One region of the Candidatus Symbiopectobacterium sp. NZEC135 genome, then DNA from elsewhere that is predicted to be linked to it. Evidence: predicted binding sites of a transcription regulator. Region 1 holds the regulator's gene; each other region holds the start of a gene.
What was found. The regulator CRP, encoded in region 1, controls carbon source genes, mostly activating them, when cyclic AMP is high. The targets are predictions, from matches to a motif close to ATGTGANNNNNNTCACAT.
Positions count from the first base shown of each region.

Region 2: the regulator CRP is predicted to act here: its motif matches at 2,768-2,785, upstream of focA (formate transporter FocA).
Region 3: the regulator CRP is predicted to act here: its motif matches at 1,984-2,001, upstream of J5224_RS20575 (enolase C-terminal domain-like protein).
Region 4: the regulator CRP is predicted to act here: its motif matches at 866-883, upstream of J5224_RS19820 (PTS mannitol transporter subunit IICBA).

Region 1 is NZ_JAGFPF010000084.1:6,146-10,936, forward strand. It holds gene J5224_RS22040 (aminodeoxychorismate synthase component II) at 1-282, shown strand, start outside; gene argD (bifunctional acetylornithine/succinyldiaminopimelate transaminase) at 407-1,630, shown strand; gene crp (cAMP-activated global transcriptional regulator CRP) at 1,695-2,327, opposite strand; gene J5224_RS22055 (OsmC family protein) at 2,644-3,051, shown strand; gene J5224_RS22060 (phosphoribulokinase) at 3,138-4,007, opposite strand; gene J5224_RS22065 (YheU family protein) at 4,118-4,345, opposite strand; partial or broken gene J5224_RS22070 (hydrolase) at 4,342-4,791, opposite strand, start outside.
Region 2 is NZ_JAGFPF010000015.1:9,311-14,101, forward strand. It holds gene pflB (formate C-acetyltransferase) at 1-1,797, opposite strand, end outside; gene focA (formate transporter FocA) at 1,852-2,709, opposite strand; gene ycaO (30S ribosomal protein S12 methylthiotransferase accessory factor YcaO) at 3,187-4,791, opposite strand, start outside.
Region 3 is NZ_JAGFPF010000064.1:19,741-24,531, forward strand. It holds gene J5224_RS20570 (NAD(P)/FAD-dependent oxidoreductase) at 1-452, shown strand, start outside; gene J5224_RS20575 (enolase C-terminal domain-like protein) at 596-1,849, opposite strand; gene J5224_RS20580 (SDR family oxidoreductase) at 2,187-2,954, shown strand; gene J5224_RS20585 (MFS transporter) at 3,012-4,298, shown strand; partial or broken gene J5224_RS20590 (FadR/GntR family transcriptional regulator) at 4,388-4,791, shown strand, end outside.
Region 4 is NZ_JAGFPF010000058.1:11,676-16,466, reverse strand. It holds gene J5224_RS19825 (DUF3053 domain-containing protein) at 71-793, shown strand; gene J5224_RS19820 (PTS mannitol transporter subunit IICBA) at 1,136-3,037, shown strand; gene J5224_RS19815 (mannitol-1-phosphate 5-dehydrogenase) at 3,103-4,251, shown strand; gene J5224_RS19810 (MltR family transcriptional regulator) at 4,276-4,791, shown strand, end outside.

The DNA of each region.
Region 1 (4,791 bases):
GTGATGCACGGCAAAACCTCCGTGATACAGCACACCGGGAGCGGCGTTTTTAACGGGCTGGCACTGCCATTAACGGTGACGCGCTACCACTCTCTGGTGATCGACCCCACCTCTTTGCCTCCCGAGTTTGACGTGACGGCCTGGACGGAGCGTGACGGCGAGCGTGATGAAATCATGGGAATACGCCACCGAACCTTGCCGTTAGAAGGGGTGCAGTTTCACCCGGAGAGTATTCTGAGTGAGCAAGGGCATCAATTGTTGCAGAATTTCCTTAATACCTGAGGTTATCAGCACCGGTTGCGATAAAACGGACTGTCATAACGCGCTATTTTATAACCTTGCGTATTGATTTTTTATGCATATTTGATGATTATATTTTCACTTTAAGCGGTGTGGACGGAAGCAAATGACAACAGATTCAAAGGCGGTAACCCGGGCGACGCATGACAAGGTGATTCTCCCCGTATACGCACCGGCGCAATTTGTGCCGGTTAAAGGCAAAGGTAGCCGCGTATGGGATCAGCAAGGGCGCGAGTATATCGACTTTGCTGGTGGGATTGCGGTAACGGCACTGGGTCATTGCCACCCGGCGCTGGTGGCGGCGTTAAAGCAGCAGGGTGAAACGCTGTGGCACACCAGCAATATCTTCACCAATGAGCCAGCGTTGCGTCTGGCCAGCAAACTGATCGACGCCACCTTTGCCGAGCGTGTGTTCTTTGTTAACTCTGGTGCAGAAGCCAACGAAGCGGCTTTCAAACTGGCACGCCACTATGCGATTAAGCGCCACAGCCCGTACAAAACCAAAATCATTGCGTTCTACAATGCGTTTCACGGTCGCACCTTGTTCACTGTCTCGGTCGGTGGGCAGGCGAAATACGCCGATGGCTTCGGACCAAAACCGGCCGATATCGTGCACGTGCCGTTTAACGATCTAGACGCAGTAAAAGCGGTGATGGATGACCATACCTGTGCCGTGGTGCTGGAGCCAATTCAGGGCGAAGGCGGCATTACGCCGGCCACGCCGGAATTCCTCAAAGGCGTGCGTGAGCTATGCGATCAGCATCATGCGCTGCTGGTGTTTGATGAAGTGCAAAGCGGCATGGGGCGTTCCGGTAAACTGTTTACCTACATGCACTATGGCGTGACGCCGGATATTCTCACCACGGCGAAAGCGCTGGGCGGCGGGTTCCCCATCAGCGCCATGCTGACTACTGAAGAGGTTGCCTCTGTGATGACTGTCGGCGTACATGGCACCACTTACGGCGGTAATCCGCTGGCCTGTGCGGTAGCGGAAGCGGCATTAGACACCATCAACACCCCACAGGTGCTTTCCGGCGTACAAGCGCGCCACGAGCGTTTCGTTTCGATTCTTCAGGCCATTAATGAAGAGCACGGTATTTTTGAGCAAATTCGCGGTATGGGTTTGCTGATTGGCGCAGAACTGAAGCCTAAATGGCACGGTCAGGCGGGCAAGTTCCTTGCTGCTGCTGCGGAGCAGGGCGTGATGGTGCTGGTCGCTGGGCCTAACGTGATGCGTTTTGTGCCGTCATTGGTGATTGATCTGGAAGATATCGATCAGGGCATGGCGCGGTTCGCGCGGGCGGTGGAAGCGGTAGTGAAAGCGGAGTAGGGAAGGTTCGTCAAAAGCACGCTGCGCAGCGCAACGTGCTTTTGTCTAAGCGGCACGGGTGATATCAGCGTGTGCCGTACACCACGATGGTTTTGCCGTGTGCCGAGATCAGGTTCTGGTCTTCCAGCATTTTCAGAATACGGCCTACCGTTTCGCGGGAACAGCCAACAATCTGACCAATTTCCTGACGCGTGATCTTGATTTGCATCCCATCCGGGTGCGTCATGGCATCGGGTTGCTTCGCCAAGTTCAACAGCGTCTGTGCGATGCGGCCCGTCACATCCAGGAAGGCCAGGTTGCCCACTTTCTGGGAGGTCACCTGAAGGCGGCGTGCCATCTGTGAGGAAAGACGCATCAGAATATCCGGGTTGACCTGAATCAGCTGACGGAATTTCTTATAGGAGATCTCAGCGACTTCACAGGCCGTTTTCGCCCGCACCCATGCACTGCGTTCCTGGCCCTCTTCGAACAGGCCCAGTTCTCCAATAAAATCCCCCTGGTTGAGGTAGGAGAGGATCATTTCCTTGCCTTCTTCATCCTTGATCAGCACAGCCACTGAGCCTTTCACGATGTAGTAAAGCGTTTCTGCCTTTTCACCTTGGTGAATCAGCGTGCTCTTCGATGGATACTTGTGAATATGACAATGAGAAAGGAACCATTCAAGAGTCGGGTCTGTCTGCGGTTTGCCGAGAACCATTCGCTGTTATCCTCTGTTGTAATTCACTGCGCAAATTACAGGGTTCAGAGTTCCCTGTACGGCGTATCAACGTGCTAGTAGTAAAAATTCCGTGTTGGCGGACTGACGTCAGGGAATATACTGGCTTCTGTATGGCGACGTCACGATCCGTTCTTACCGTCAGCATAAAGCTGAAGGAACGGATTCTATTCCTGTTTGTAACACAGCTTGACGAGCCTGTCTCGTGTTGTCTCGCTTCAGCATGATTAAGCTCTAGTTATCGGCGGTTTTTATATATAACAGTGAGTAATTTTCAAATAAATTTGAGGAGTTGTGGATGCAAGCGCGCGTAAAATGGGTTGAAGATCTGACCTTTCTCGGTGAGTCGTCATCCGGGCATCAGATCCTGATGGATGGCAATGCCGGCGATAAAGCCCCCAGTCCGATGGAGATGGTGTTGATGGCGGCAGGGGGCTGTAGCGCCATTGATGTGGTGTCCATTTTGCAAAAGGGCCGCAATACGATCACCGGGTGCGAAGTCAAATTATCCTCCACGCGTCGTGAAGAAGCGCCGCGTCTGTTTACCCATATCAACCTGCATTTTATCGTCACGGGCGTAGGGCTGACGGATAAGGTGGTTGAACGGGCGGTATCGCTGTCGGCGGAGAAGTATTGTTCAGTGGCGCTAATGTTAGAAAAGGCGGTGAAGGTCACGCACAGCCACGAAATCATCGCTGTCGCCTAGTTTTTTTCGTTATCGTATAGTTTTCTTCATAGTCGAATAGCTTTCTTCGTTGTCGCATAGCTTTCTGGCGGGCGGTGTGTGTTATCTCAGCCCGCGCTACGCCCTTCTGCCAGTCGCTTTACCAACGGCGCCATAATCAGCTCCATGGCGAGACCCATTTTCCCCCCCGGCACCACCAACGTATTGATGTGTGAAATAAACGAGCCTTGCAGCATGGCTAGCAGATAGGGATAGTCAATATGCTCGACGCCCTGGAAATGGATCACCACAAAACTCTCGTCCAGCGAAGGGATCGCCTTGGCGGCAAAGGGGTTTGAGGTATCGATAGTTGGTACGCGCTGGAAGTTGATATGGGTGCGAGAAAACTGCGGCGTGATGTAGGTGATGTAATCTTCCATGGAACGCACTACCGAATCCATCACTGCTTCACGTGAGTGTCCGCGTTCATTGATGTCGCGAACCAGCTTTTGAATCCATTCCAGATTGACGATGGGCACCACGCCGACCAGTAGGTCTACGTGCTGGGCAACATCGTACTGGTCGGTGACCACTGCGCCGTGCAACCCCTCATAAAACAGCATATCGGTAGGATGCTGCATCGGTTCCCACGGCGTAAAGGTGCCGGGCACTTGATTGTAGGGGATCGCCTCATCGTAAGTGTGCAGGTATTTGCGCGTTTTTCCGGTACCGTTGCGGCCATAGTCGATAAACGCTTGCTCAAGCAGGCTGAAATCGTTGGCTTCTGGGCCGAAATAGCTGATATGGCGGCCCAAATCTTTCGCTTTGCGAATCGCCATGTCCATCTCTGGCCGGGTATAACGGTGAAAGCTATCGCCTTCCAGTGAAGCGGCTTTTATCTGCAACTGCTGGAAAATTTTCCTGAACGCGAGGCTGGTCGTGGTGGTGCCTGCTCCACTGGAGCCAGTAACGGCAATGATCGGGTGTTGTTGCGACATGCGGTTTCACTCCGTCGGATGAGGCATTTGGCTAACATGGCTCTCACTGTATAACAGACCCGGTGGCGCAAGACGACCCCCCGCACGTCAGGAAACGGTGATTTATCACGTTACGGCGTATTTTCGTTGAGCTGGGTGCGCGGCATGATATTCAGCGTTTCATGCAGTTCTGACCACACCAGCACCACGTCGCCCGAGGCAAGCTGGCGACGAATATCCCTGACTTTTTCCTCCAGTGAGCGCTCCTGCTCGCCGTAATCCGTGCCTTCACGCAACACGAAGGACTCAATAATGTTTTGCAGCGTATCGCTATCAAGCTGCTGCCAGGGAATCATCATGCTGTTGCCTTTGCGGTGTCCGCTGATAGAAAGTGCGTGAACCAGGCCGGAATGCGTTGTTCCAGCCACATTTCCGGTTTCAGTAATGTACCGCCAACAAACCCGACGTGCCCGCCGTGCGCCGTCAGTTGGTATTCGATAGTGTCGGGTAGGTGGCTGATATCCGGGATCACCTCGGGTGTCATGAACGGATCGTCTTGCGCATGAATGATCAGTGTCGGCGTGCGAATGGTGGGCAGCAACGCCAGCGCACTGCACTGATGGTAGTAGTCGGCAGCATCCTGAAAGCCATGAATACGGGCGGTGATCGCATCATCAAACTCTCGCAATCCCTTGATGCGTTGCAACTGTGCCGGGACAATCGGTAACGAACCCGGATAGCGCGCCAGCTTACGCTGTGCATTCTGTTTCAACTGCCCGACTAGATAGCGCTGATAAATACGGGA
Region 2 (4,791 bases), on a different contig from region 1:
GGTAGCACCACGGTAGGTGGTCAGTTTCTGAATTTTCTTCATGAAACGTTCTACCAGGTCACACGCCAGGTCATCAACGCGCGGATCGTTGTTACCGAACTGCGGGTATTCGCCTTCGATGTCGAAGTCGATGGCCAGGCCATCTGCATCACGAATCGGTTTAACTTTCGCGTATTTGATGGCAGACAGGGAGTCAGCAGCAACGGACAGACCGGCGATACCACATGCCATGGTACGGAACACGTCACGATCGTGCAGCGCCATCAGCGATGCTTCGTAGCTGTATTTGTCGTGCATGTAGTGGATGATGTTCAATGCAGTGACATACTGCTTGGCCAGCCAATCCATGAAATGGTCCATACGGTCCATTACCACGTCAAAGTCCAGCACATCGCCTTTGATCGGTTCAGATTTCGGACCAACCTGCATCTTCAGTTTTTCGTCCACGCCGCCGTTAATAGCATACAGCATGGTTTTCGCCAGGTTGGCACGCGCACCGAAGAACTGCATTTGCTTACCGATAACCATCGGGCTAACGCAACAAGCGATAGCATAATCATCGCTGTTGAAGTCAGGACGCATCAGATCGTCGTTCTCGTATTGCAGAGAAGAGGTATCGATGGACACTTTCGCTGCATACTTTTTGAAGTTCAGCGGCAGTTTTTCAGACCACAGGATAGTGATGTTCGGTTCCGGAGACGGCCCCATGGTGTACAGGGTGTTCAGGAAACGGAAGCTGTTTTTGGTAACCAGAGTACGACCGTCCAGGCCCATACCGGCCAGGGATTCAGTTGCCCAGATCGGGTCACCGGAGAACAGTTCATCGTATTCAGGCGTACGCAGGAAGCGCACCATACGCAGTTTCATCACCAGGTGGTCGATCAGTTCCTGTGCATCTTGCTCAGTGATTTTACCGGCTTTCAGGTCACGTTCGATGAAGATATCCAGGAAGCTGGATACACGACCGAAGGACATGGCAGCACCGTTCTGAGATTTAACCGCAGCCAGGTAGCCGAAGTAAGTCCATTGAACGGCTTCTTTTGCATTGGTCGCTGGACCAGAGATATCGCAGCCGTATTTGGCAGCCATTTCTTTGATCTGAGACAGCGCATGATGCTGGTCAGCAATCTCTTCACGCAGACGAATTGTCGCTTCCAGGTCTTCACCGTTTTCCAGTTTGGATTGCAGAGAAGTAAACTGAGCGAATTTGTCTTTCATCAGGTAGTCGATACCGTACAGCGCAACGCGACGGTAGTCACCGATGATACGGCCACGGCCATAAGCATCCGGCAGACCGGTCAGCACGCCAGATTTACGGCAGCGCAAGATATCCGGAGTGTAAACATCGAATACGCCCTGGTTATGGGTTTTGCGGTATTCGGTGAAGATTTTTTTCAGTTGCGGATCCAGTTCACGGCCATAAACCTTACAGGAACCTTCAACCATTTTGATGCCGCCAAACGGAATCAGCGCACGTTTCAACGGCGCGTCAGTTTGCAGACCAACGATTTGTTCCAGGCTCTGGTCGATATAACCGGCGTCATGAGAGGTGATGGTGGCTGCAACGTTGGTATCGAAGTCAACCGGCGCGTGAGTGCGGTTTTCTTGTTTGATACCTTCCATAACAGCATCCCACAGCTTGGTGGTTGCCGGAGTAGCGCCAGCCAGGAAGGACTCGTCACCTTCATACGGTGCGTAGTTCTTCTGAATGAAGTCACGTACGTTGACGCCATTCTGCCATTCACCCGCGCTAAAACCTTCCCACGCGTTAGCCAATTTTTCATTCAGTTCGGTCATATTACACCTACCTTTGGTTTGGAATTCATAACCCGATTTGCAGTCGGCGACAGATTAATGTTTGTCGCCACCGCGCAAATAAATAACCCAATATGTTAACCCTACCAGAAAACCGCCGCCGACGATGTTGCCAAGCGTGACAGGAATCAGGTTGTCCACGATAAAGTTGTGGAGGGTAAGGTGCTCAAAGTGGGACGGCGCTTTGCCAATGGCTTCCCAAAATTCGGGCGCCGCGAAATTCTTGATAACGATCCCCATGGGGATCATAAACATATTAGCAATACTGTGCTCAAAGCCGCTGGCAACGAACATACCCACCGGCAGGATCATTGCGAACATTTTGTCTGTCAGCGTCCGGCCTGAGTAGCTCATCCATACCGCCAGACAAACCATCAGGTTAGCCAGCACCCCGAGGCAAAACGCTTCAACAAAAGTGTGTTCCACTTTGTGCTCTGCGGTTTGCAGGACATTCAGGCCCCATGCACCGTTGGCGACCATGTGCTCACCGGCAAACCAGATCAGGGCGACAAAAAACAGTGCGCCGAACAGGTTGCCCACATAGACGTTACACCAGTTGCAGGCCAGTTGCTTCCAGGTGATGCGGCCGCTTGCCTTGGCAATCACTGTTAATACCGTTGAGGTAAACAGGTCAGCGCCGCAGACAACCACCAGCATCAGGCCGAGTGAGAAGCAAATCCCACCAATCAGTTTAGCCATGCCGTAAGGCATAGACGCGGAACCGGTTGTGGCTGTGATATAAAAAACGAAGGCGATAGAAATAAAAACACCAGCAGTAATCGCCAAAAAAAACGTAGTCAGGGGTTGTTTCGTAGCTTTATAGACACCAGCATCTTCAGCGACTTTCGCCATGGCTGCTGGTAGTAAAAGTGTAAAGGGGTTGTCAGCTTTCACACTAACGTTCTCCAAGATTTATCCGCGAGGGAATACTAACAAAGCAGTATAAAGCAAAATTTGACTTGGATCATATCGTGAAAATTTAGTGGGGTGAAACCCCTCAGCGATCTACACCAAAGTTTAATTAAGTAATTGAAATTATTAAAGAAAAAATATTTTAAAAATTATAAAAAGAGTTGAATGTAGGGGGTAGAATACCGTGAAAAAGAGTTAAATGATATGCGTTTTTGTATCATTTCGGTGTTATGGGTTGCTGCAAATTAATTAAAAATTCACCATTTAATAACAATAAGTGCAATATTCTTCATTTTCTACGAAATGCCGAATTATTCGAATTATGCAGCGATAAGATAATTGGATGATGAAATTTGGTGTGTTGCTGGAAAATTGATCGAAAAAAGCAAGGTTATCGCTAGAGATCACTACTGTGTGAATGCTCCCCGGCGTTAACCGGGGAGGACGGGCGAGACGGCATTAGCCCCAGAAACGACGCTTCGCCGCTTGCAGTTTCTCGTAAGCCGCCAGCAGCGATTGATGTGCGGGCAATGTGGAGAAGGTGTCATCGACGTCAAACAGCCCGTAGAAACACTGCTCACCGGCAATCGCTGCGCTCGCGGCGTCGACGGTGTCGCTGCCGTACATTTTCACAAACGCATCGTAATACTGTGAGGGCTCGCGCTCTTCGTCCAATGCCAGCGTCAACAGCGTCTGCAAACAGCGGTAGTAGTTGCTGCGCGATGGGCTGAAGACGGAGCCGTTGAAATCCTGCGTCCATTCAGACCAGATTAATGCCTGCTCCAGATCGCCGCCTGCCAGTGCCAGCATCGCTTTTAATTCACCGATGCGCAGCGTGAGCCAGCCGTTATCCTTGCCGGTTGCCAGCCCCAACAATTCGCGCACGCGGGTGAAGTCATCGAAACCTTCATCATCCAACTGGGTAATCAGATCGAGATACGCCTGTTTTTCCCACTTGCTGCCGGGCAGGGAGAGAATAGTCTCGCGTAAATGCACACCCATATTGTTGTTTGCCAACAGCAAATCGTCTGCCGGATAAATGTCGGACATGCCCGGCACGATAATGCGGCACGCGTAAACAGACAGGTGCTCGTAATCGGCGATGTACACCTCTTTGTGCTCTTTGTGGAAAATCGCCATCAAGGTAGCAAACTCCTGCTCGGTGCTGCCTTTAAAGCTCCAGTCGACAAAGGGATAATCCGCGTCAGTTTTAAACAAGTCCCACGAGATCAAACCGCTGGAATCGATAAAGTGGGTTTCCAGATTGGCATGATCCGCCACATCATCATTGTCGAAGCTCGGCGGGGTAAACACATCGAGATCTTTCAACCCGCGTCCTTGCAGCAGTTCGGTGACGGTACGCTCCAGCGCGACGCCGAAATCCGGGTGCGCACCGAAAGAGGCGAAGCAGGTGCCGTTGCTGGGGTTAAACAGCACCACGCAGATCACCGGATAATTACCGCCCAGCGAGGCGTCATAGGCAAGGATCGGGAACCCTTCTTTTTCCAGCGTGGCGATGGCCTCCACCACGCCCGGATAACGTTGCAACACGCTGTCTGGGATGGTTGGCAGGCTGATGGCTTCAGCAATAATACGGTTCTTGATGTGGCGTTCGAACACCTCAGACAAACCCTGCACACGCGCTTCATTGGCGGTGTTACCTGCGGACATCCCGTTGGAAACGTAGAGGTTACCAATGATATTCATCGGGATATAGACGGTGGTGTCATCGGATTGACGGGTAAACGGCAGGGCGCAGATGCCACGTTCGTCGTTGCCAGATTGCAGATCCACCAGCATGCTGGCGCTTAATTCGTTCTCAGGATCGTAAAAGGCGCGCAGGTGATCATCCAGAATTCCGGGCGGCAAGCTGTCATCGTCCGGCAGCGGGAACCACTGCTCGTTCGGATAGTGTACGAAATCACCGTTAGCAATTGATTTGCCCAGATAGAAATCGGCAAAGAAGTAGTTGGTGGAAAGACGCTCGAAATATTCACCCAAGGCTGAGGCCAGAGCGGCTTTCTTGCTGGCGCCTTTGCCGTTGGTAAAACATAGCGGGCAGTC
Region 3 (4,791 bases), on a different contig from region 1:
GGCTACCGGGCGAATGGGTGACGATCAATCTGTTGCCACAGCACGATCTTAACGCACTGCTCGCCGAGCAACGTGCAGCACACCCCAATCAGAGCCTGAAAAATACGCTGGCGCTGTGGCTACCGAAGCGCTTGGTGGAGTGTCTGCAAACCTTGGGATTGGTGCCCGAGGTGTCACTTAAACAGTTGCAATCCCCCCAGATCGCGGCGCTCATTGAAAATCTGCACGCCTGGCAGGTGCAACCCAACGGTACGGAAGGCTACCGCACCGCAGAAGTCACCCTGGGCGGTGTGGATACGCGTGAGCTATCGTCAAAAACCATGGAGGTCAGTAAAATGCCGGGCCTCTATTTTATCGGTGAAGTGGTGGACGTTACCGGTTGGCTGGGCGGCTATAACTTCCAGTGGGCGTGGAGTTCTGCCTGGGCGTGTGCGCAGGCGTTGCGTGTTTGATGTGGGATAATCAAGTAGACAAAGGGAAAAGATTAGTGCTGTGTCGACTTTATTATCCCAAAAGCCCGGCCAGAGGCCGGACATCTTGTTGACGCCGTAAATGCAGGGATGTGCATTAACGGGATACTGCGTAGTGTATCACCTCATGGACGAGAGGCTGTTCCGTCTGGCGTACGGGCCATCGTCCAGGATGGAATGCCACCCTCACAGGGATATTTAGCGGCTTTCTCTTCATCAATATCAATGCCAAGGCCAGGCTTGTCATTCAAGTAGGCATAACCCTGATCGATCTCTGGACACCCAGAGAAGACCTCACGCAACGCATCATTCATTGGCGTATATTCTTGAATACCGAAATTTGGTGAGCTCAGATCAAGGTGCATATTGGCACAAACCCCAACGGGAGAGATATCACCCGGTCCGTGCCAAGCGGTACGCACGCCGTTCAGTTCACTGTAGACTGCCAGCTTCTTCGCTGGTGTAATGCCGCCAATCGTGCTGACGTGGCATCGGATGTAATCAATTAACTTGTTATCAATTAACGGCTTCCATTCGTTCACGTTAACGAACAGTTCACCCATCGAGATCGGTGTAGATGACTGCTGACGTAACATTTTCAGCCAGTCGATATTTTCCGGGGCGACAGGATCTTCAAGATAAAACAGCTGATACTGTTCGAGGGTTTTTGCAAGGTTGATGGCCGTTACCGGGGTTACTCGTTCATGCACATCATGAATAAATTCAATGCCAAAACCCAGTTTATTACGCAGATGGTCGAACAAACGCGGAACGCTCTTCGCGTACGCATCAGGATCAAAATAAATACCGGGTGTTTTGCTTTTTGGTGAACGCTTCGGTTGAATATTTTTTGCGCGTGCTAGTTGAGTGGCAATTAACTTCAAATCGTCTGTTCCAGCACCACCATACATCCCCATCTGGCAGCGAACATATTGATAACCCTCTTCCATACGAGCGCGGATATTATCTTCCACCTCCACTTCATCCCCCCCATCAGTATGGCAATACAGTGGGATACCATCGCGACATTTTCCACCCAGCAATTCATAAACCGGCATTCCCGCAAGTTTGCCTTTGATATCCCATAGCGCCATGTCCACTCCGGACAGCGCATTGTTCATGATGGGGCCATTGCGCCAGTAACCACTGACTGCACCGGATTGCCAGATATCTTCAATACGGGTGGGATCTTTACCGATCAGAAACGGTGCCATGTACTCATCAATCGCACTTTTCACAGCAAAAATGCGCTGTGTGAAAGTCGCACACCCCAGCCCATAAAGCCCCGGTTCGTTGGTCTCAACCTTAACGACGGCCAAATCAATGCCACCAGGTGCAGTAAGAATCGTTTTTACGTTGGTAATCTTAAGGTTACTCACTTTAACTCCTCAATTCAGCAAATCAACGCCATGTCATGCCGAGGAGGACAACATGGCGAAACATTTGTAGGTCGTCCTACAACTTTTGGTGTTATATCACTTTTTTACATCCCATATATTCTTGAGCATTCATTCTGTGATAGAGATCAAACAACATCAACAGAGAAATATTTTATTCATTTAAAACAACAAGATAAACACAACCCATAAAATCATGGCACGTGTTGTTTGTGATCAGCATAGCAAAATCATTTTTGTATTGTTGATTTTAGAAAAGTGAAAATCCAATCTTAAATAAGACAGTCGTCATACAAATATCAAGCATAAGGAAAATGACATGACAGCTTTATTTGACTTAACGGGGAAAACGGCACTGGTAACAGGTTCTGCCAGGGGTTTGGGATACGCCTATGCAGAAGGGCTGGCCGCCGAAGGCGCACACGTTATCCTAAATGATATCCGCGACACGCTCCTTACTGAGTCCGTTGATAAATTAAGAGCTAAAGGCTACACCGCCTATGGCGTCGCCTTCGATGTAACGAAAGAAGATGCGATTGAAAACGCGTTCAACCAACTGGATGAGCAAAATATTCACGTTGATATTTTGATCAACAACGCAGGTATTCAATATCGCAAACCGATGGTGGAACTGGAACTTGAAAACTGGCAGAAGGTCATCGACACGAACCTGACAAGTGCCTTCTTAGTTTCACGAGCCGCTGCCAAACGAATGATTGCACGCAACACTGGGGGAAAGATCATCAATATCGGTTCATTGACCAGTCAGGCAGCAAGGCCGACCGTTGCACCTTACACTGCGGCGAAAGGTGGAATAAAAATGCTGACCTGCTCAATGGCTGCTGAATGGGCGCAATTTAATATTCAGTCCAATGCGATTGGACCGGGATATATTCTAACCGATATGAACACCGCGTTGATTGAAGATGAAAAATTCGACAGTTGGGTGAAAAGCAGTAACCCCTCTCAGCGCTGGGGCCGTCCGGAAGAGCTTATTGGCACAGCGGTATTCCTATCGTCAAAAGCCTCTGACTACATTAATGGCCAAATCATTTATGTCGATGGCGGCTGGCTATCCGTTCTGTAATTGTTGCTTTATTTCCCAATAATACAGATTACAAAACAATAACATGGAATATAAATAATGATTCAAAACATACAGGCAAAATTAGCGCCGATACGCTGGCGTAAATTGATTCCTCTCGCCTTTATTACTTATAGTCTTGCGTATCTGGACCGTGCGAATTACGGTTTTGGGGCGGCATCCGGTCTGGCAGAAGATCTGAATATAACACCAGGAATTTCATCCTTATTAGGTGCCTTATTTTTCTTGGGGTACTTCTTTTTCCAGGTTCCAGGCGGAATTTACGCTGAGAAGCGCAGCGCTAAAAAACTCATTTTCTGGAGCCTGATACTGTGGGGCATACTCGCCACGGCGACAGGAATGGTGCATGACGTCAAAGTCTTGGCGATCATTCGTTTCCTTTTAGGCGTTGCGGAAAGCGTTGTGATGCCAGCCATGCTGGTATTTTTAAGTCACTGGTTTACAAAGAAAGAACGTTCCAAAGCGAATACGTTTCTTTTTCTCGGCAACCCGATTACGGTGCTGTGGATGTCCGTGCTTTCTGGCTACCTTGTCGAAGCATTTGGCTGGCGTGGGATGTTCATCATTGAGGGCGTACCCGCAATTATCTGGGCAGCCATCTGGTGGTTTATTTTTGTTGATAGACCTGTTGACGCCAAGTGGTTGACTGAAAAAGAGAAAAAAGACATTGAAGCTGCATTGGCAGCAGAACAAACCAATATCCAAGAAATTAAAAATTACAGCGAAGCATTTCGCTCCAAAAAAGTGTTGTCACTATCCTTTATCCATTTCTTCTGGAATATAGGAATGTATGGTTTCATTATGTGGCTACCTTCGATTCTGAAATCTGCGTCTGGGCTGGGTATTGTCGCTACCGGTTGGTTATCAGCAGCACCTTATCTCCTCGCCGTTCCTATGATGCTAAGTGCCTCATGGTATTCTGATAAGTTTCTAAACCGAAAGATTATTGTCCTGCTCTTCTTAGGTCTGGGTGCTATCTGTTTTATTGGTTCCTTTAGTGTTGGTGCATCCAATTTCTGGCTGTCTTATGTACTTTTGATGGTTGCAGGTGGGGCAATGTACACCCCTTATGGCCCCTTCTTTGCCGCTATTCCTGAAATGATCCCTCGTAATGTTATGGCAGGCGCAATGGCCTTTATTGTTAGTTTCGGCGCGCTTGGCTCATTTGTAGGTTCGTGGATTGTAGGCTATCTGAATGGCCTAACCGGAGGCCCCGGCGCGTCTTACATCTTTATGGGCGGATCGCTTGTACTTGCTGTTTTCCTAACCTCGGTCACATCGTTTACCAGCAAAACATCGTCTCTGACCAAAGCACAAGCGTACTAATGCAAAGCGCCCTAATGGGCGCTTTGTTCTTAAAAGTGAAATGTTATACAATCGCTTCCTTCAAGACACCTATTATGGCAGGCCCTCTTTTGAGCATAAAATCCATTCAAAAACATAATGTTGTAAATGAAATTTATGATCAGATCAGTGAAAAACTGTTAGATGGCAGTTGGTCTCCAGGTAGCCGCCTTCCCTCGGAAGCAGAACTCACTGCTGCCTTTAATGTCAGTAGAGTTAGCGTGCGCAGCGCAGTACAGCGTTTTCGAGATTTGGGTATCGTCGTCACACGTCACGGTAGCGGCAGCTTCGTGAGTGAAAACTTTACGCCGCAAATGCTTAGCAGCGATCCTAGACCAATCATGCATCTGAGCCGCGAAGAATTCCACGATATGATGATTTTTCGCCAGACGGTGGAATTTAAATGCGTTGAGTTAGCGGTAACACATGCTACCGATGAGGATATGCGCCATCTCGAACAAGCCCTGAACAATAT
Region 4 (4,791 bases), on a different contig from region 1:
ATGCTTAGGGATAAGGCGGAGCAATGTGGTCCGCTTCTACACCGGATAAGACGTGCATAAGGAGTATGGCATGACGATAACAATGGGGTGGCGTTCGCGCTGGCTATTGCTGGTGCTGGCGTTGGGTATGGTGTTCCAACTGGCGGCCTGTGGTGATAGCGAAGCGGATCAGCGCAAAGCGTTTATCGCGGTATTGCAAAGTGTGCCATCGCAACCGGGTAGCGTGCCGCCTGCACTGAGTGACGATCAGAAAAAACGGTTAGGTCCTTTTGCCAATGATTACGCCGTCTTAACCACCTTTTCCCAGCAGTTGCGGCAAAGCCTGGCGGTGAGCCTCAAACCGTTATTGGAGCACGTTTCTCAGATTCGTGTGCCACAGGATTATTTGACGCAACGTGACGGTGTGCGTAGCGCTGTCGGCGCGATAAACCTGCTGGGGCAGCAGGTGCAGGCGGCAAAAACCCAGGCAGATTCCGCCCGCCGTAATCTGAATCAGCCGCAAGAGGTGCAAGTGCTGTATGAGCGCGTTTACTCGCAAGTGGTTGCCCAACCGGCGGCGGCATTAGGGAACGTGGTGCCGACCGCCACCACGCTGGCACAGCAGTTGGCGCAAGTGGGTGACTTCCTTGCGGCTCAGGGCAAGCAGGTCACTTTTGTGGGAAATCAGGTGCAGTTTGAAACGGCGCAGCAGGCGGTGCGCTACAACGCGCTGATTACGCCTCTGGCAACACAGCAGCGCGACTTGATGAACGGATTACCACCGCTTTTACCGTTGTTGAAACCATCGCTATAGGGCAATAACGCGAGGTGGTGATGATATTTAGTGATTTGAGTCACATAACAAGAACAAAATCACGGCGCTGTAATGTGATTAAGGTCACATTGTGCTGCCGTTGATGCGGATGATGATGCGTCGAATTGACCGCATTCGGTGATTTTATGTGAACTCAGTCACTAAAATGTAGCAATGATGTGGGGATTATGTGTGACGTTTGTCACATATGGCCGTGAGGTTGCGGTATCAAACCGACGTGCTAGAGTCCGCACGATCTCTACCGACGGAAGGCAGTCACACCGTCTCACGATAATGACCACACGCGCTTGCGATCGCGCGTTTGAATAGGGGTGTGTTTTTATGCTCACAGCAGATACCAAGGTCAAAGTTCAGAATTTTGGCCGCTTCCTGAGCAACATGGTAATGCCCAATATCGGGGCGTTTATCGCCTGGGGCCTGATTACCATGTTGTTCATTCCAACCGGTTGGTTGCCGAATGCGACACTTGCCAAGCTGGTGGGGCCGATGATCACCTATCTGCTGCCGCTGCTTATCGGTTACACCGGTGGCCGTTTGGTGGCGGGCGATCGCGGTGGCGTGGTCGGTGCCATCACCACGATGGGGGTGATCGTCGGTGTTGATATGCCGATGTTCCTCGGCGCGATGATTGTTGGTCCGTTGGGCGGATGGACCATTAAACGTTTTGACCGCATCGTTGATGGCAAGGTCAAAAGCGGCTTTGAAATGCTGGTGAACAACTTCTCTGCCGGTATCATTGGCATGTTGTTGGCTATTCTGGCGTTTTTGGCGATTGGCCCGTTGGTGGCGTTTTTATCTAAAGGTTTGGCTGCGGGTGTAGATTTGATGGTGCAGAATAACCTGCTGCCGCTCACCTCTATCTTCGTTGAACCCGCAAAAATCCTGTTCCTGAACAACGCCATTAACCACGGTATCTTCTCGCCGCTGGGTATCCAACAGGCGTCGGAAGTAGGCAAATCCATTTTCTTCCTGATTGAAGCCAACCCCGGTCCGGGGATGGGTGTGCTGATGGCGTACATGTTCTTTGGTCGCGGTAATGCCAAAGTGTCCGCGCCGGGCGCGGCCATCATCCACTTCCTGGGTGGTATTCACGAAATCTATTTCCCGTATGTGCTGATGAACCCGCGCCTGCTGATTGCGGTGATTCTGGGCGGCATGACTGGGGTGTTCACGCTGACTCTGCTGGGCGGTGGCCTGGCGGCTCCGGCTTCTCCGGGCTCTATTCTGGCCGTGTTGGCAATGACGCCGAAAGGGGCATATTTTGCCAATATCGTGGCGATTGCTGCTGCGTTTGCCGTCTCCTTTGTGCTGTCAGCGATCCTGCTGAAAAGCACCAAGGTAAAAGAGGGTGACGATCTGGATGAAGCCACACGCCGTGTGCAAGAGATGAAAGCGGCTTCCAAAGGTGGTTCAGTACCCACCGGTATCAGCGGCGATCTGAGCACCGTGCGCAAAATCATCGTGGCTTGTGATGCTGGCATGGGCTCCAGCGCCATGGGCGCGGGCGTATTGCGCAAGAAAGTGCAGGATGCCGGGCTGACGCAAATATCTGTCACCAATAGCGCCATCAACAGCTTGCCTGAGGATGTCGATCTGGTGATTACGCACCGTGATTTGACCGAACGCGCCCTGCGCCATGCGCCACAAGCGCAGCATATCTCGCTGACCAACTTCCTCGACAGCCAGTTGTACAGCGATTTGGTGAGTCGCCTGGCCGCCGCTCAGCCGGCGGGTGGCAGCTCTGCTGCTGCACCGGTTGCTGAGCCGCAAGCCGCCACCTTGTTCCAACTGGGCGCGGCTAACGTATTCCTGAACTTGCAGGCGAGCGATAAAGAGCAGGCGATTCGCTTTGCCGGTGAGCAACTGGTGAAAGGTGGCTATGTCGAGCCGGAATATGTGGATGCGATGCTGGCGCGTGAAAAGCTGACCTCGACCTATCTGGGCGAATCTATCGCCGTGCCGCATGGCACCATTGAAGCCAAAGATCGTGTGCTGAAAACCGGCATCGTCTTCTGCCAATATCCGCAGGGGGTGCGCTTCGGTGAGGATGAAGATGACGTCGCAAAATTGGTGATCGGTATCGCAGCGCGTAATAACGAACATATTGCGGTGATCACCCGCCTGACCAATGCGCTGGACGATGACACCGTGATTGCTCGTTTGGCGCAGACCCAGGATGTGCAGGACGTGCTGGACCTGCTCTCCGAGAAAAAGAGTGCCTGATACATCGGCAGCGCCGCCTTCGGGCGGCCTCTTTTTTTGCCATCGTTTTTAAAGGTTAACGCATGATGAAAGCTTTACATTTTGGTGCCGGAAATATCGGACGCGGGTTTATCGGAAAACTGCTGGCAGATGCCAACATCGAACTCACCTTTGCAGATGTGAACCAGCCGCTGCTGGATGCCATCAACAGCCGTAAGCAGTATCAGGTGAAAGTGGTCGGCGAGCAGACGCAGTTGGAAACGGTCAGCAACGTCAGCGCGGTGCATAGTGCGAGCCCGGAAGCCGTGGCGCTGATTGCCGAGGCCGATGTGGTGACGACGGCGGTAGGGCCGCAAATTCTCGAAAAAATCGCGGGTGCCATTGCTCAGGGGTTGGTAAAGCGCCATGCGCAGGGCAATACGCGCCCACTGAATATCATTGCTTGTGAAAATATGGTGCGCGGTACCACGCAGTTAAAACAGCACGTGTGGAAGCATTTGCCGGAGAACGAGCAGGCATGGGTCAACGCGCACGTAGGTTTTGTTGATTCGGCGGTAGACCGCATTGTGCCACCGGTGGAAGCGAGCCAGGATGACCCGTTGGCCGTGACGGTAGAAACCTTCAGTGAATGGATTGTCGACCAAACCCAATTTGTCGGGCCGCTCCCGCAGATTGCAGGTATGGAGTTAACCGATAATCTGATGGCATTCGTTGAACGTAAGCTGTTTACACTCAATACTGGCCATGCCATTACTGCGTATCTTGGGCAGCAGGCTCGTCATCAGACGATCCGCGATGCTATTTTGGATACCGAGGTGCGCGCTGTCGTGCGTGGAGCGATGGAAGAGAGCGGGGCTGTGCTGATTAAGCGTTACGGTTTTGATGCCAAGAAACATGCTGCCTACATCAACAAGATTTTAAGCCGCTTCGAAAATCCTTATCTGCATGACGATGTTGAGCGGGTTGGGCGTCAGCCACTGCGTAAACTCAGCGCAGGCGATCGCCTGATCAAACCGCTGCTGGGCACACTGGAATACCAATTGCCCAATGACAACCTGATTATCGGTATCGCGGCGGCTATGCATTACCGCAGCGAGCAGGACCCGCAGGCGCAGGAACTGGCGGCGCTGTTGGATAGCCTGGGGCCACAGGCTGCGTTGGCGCAAATTTCTGGTCTGGATGCGCAGAGTAAGGTTGTGGAGCAAGCAGTGAGTGTGTATAACGCCATGCAATAATTTGCGCCGTTCGGCAGGGACGTTATGATGGAAGAAACTCAAGCCTTTGAGAATCGCGTGCTGGAATCCCTCAATGCGGCGAAAACGGTGCGCAGCTTTATGCTGAAAGCGGTTGAGCTGTTGGCTGAAGCCGCGAGTATTCTCATGCTGCAAATCTTCCGTAAAGACGATTATGCGGTGAAATACGCGGTAGAGCCGCTAATGACCAGCAGCGGTCCGTTAGGGGATCTCTCGGTGCGTTTAAAGCTGATTTACGGTCTGGGTATGATCAGCCGTAAAGAGTATGAAGATGCCGAGTTGGTGATGGCGTTAGGGGAAGAGCTATTCCACGACGAAAACGACTATCGCTTTACCGATGATGAAATTCTCGGGCCGATTACAGAGCTGCACTGTGTCACCGGGTTGCCGCATCCTCCCGAACGGCCAATGGGGGGGGAGCCAACCGATCCCTTGCTGATCCCAATGCAGCAGCAGCGTTATCAGCAGGTGGTGCGTTCCACGCTGGTGCTTTCTCTGACGGCATTAATCTCGCAGATTAGC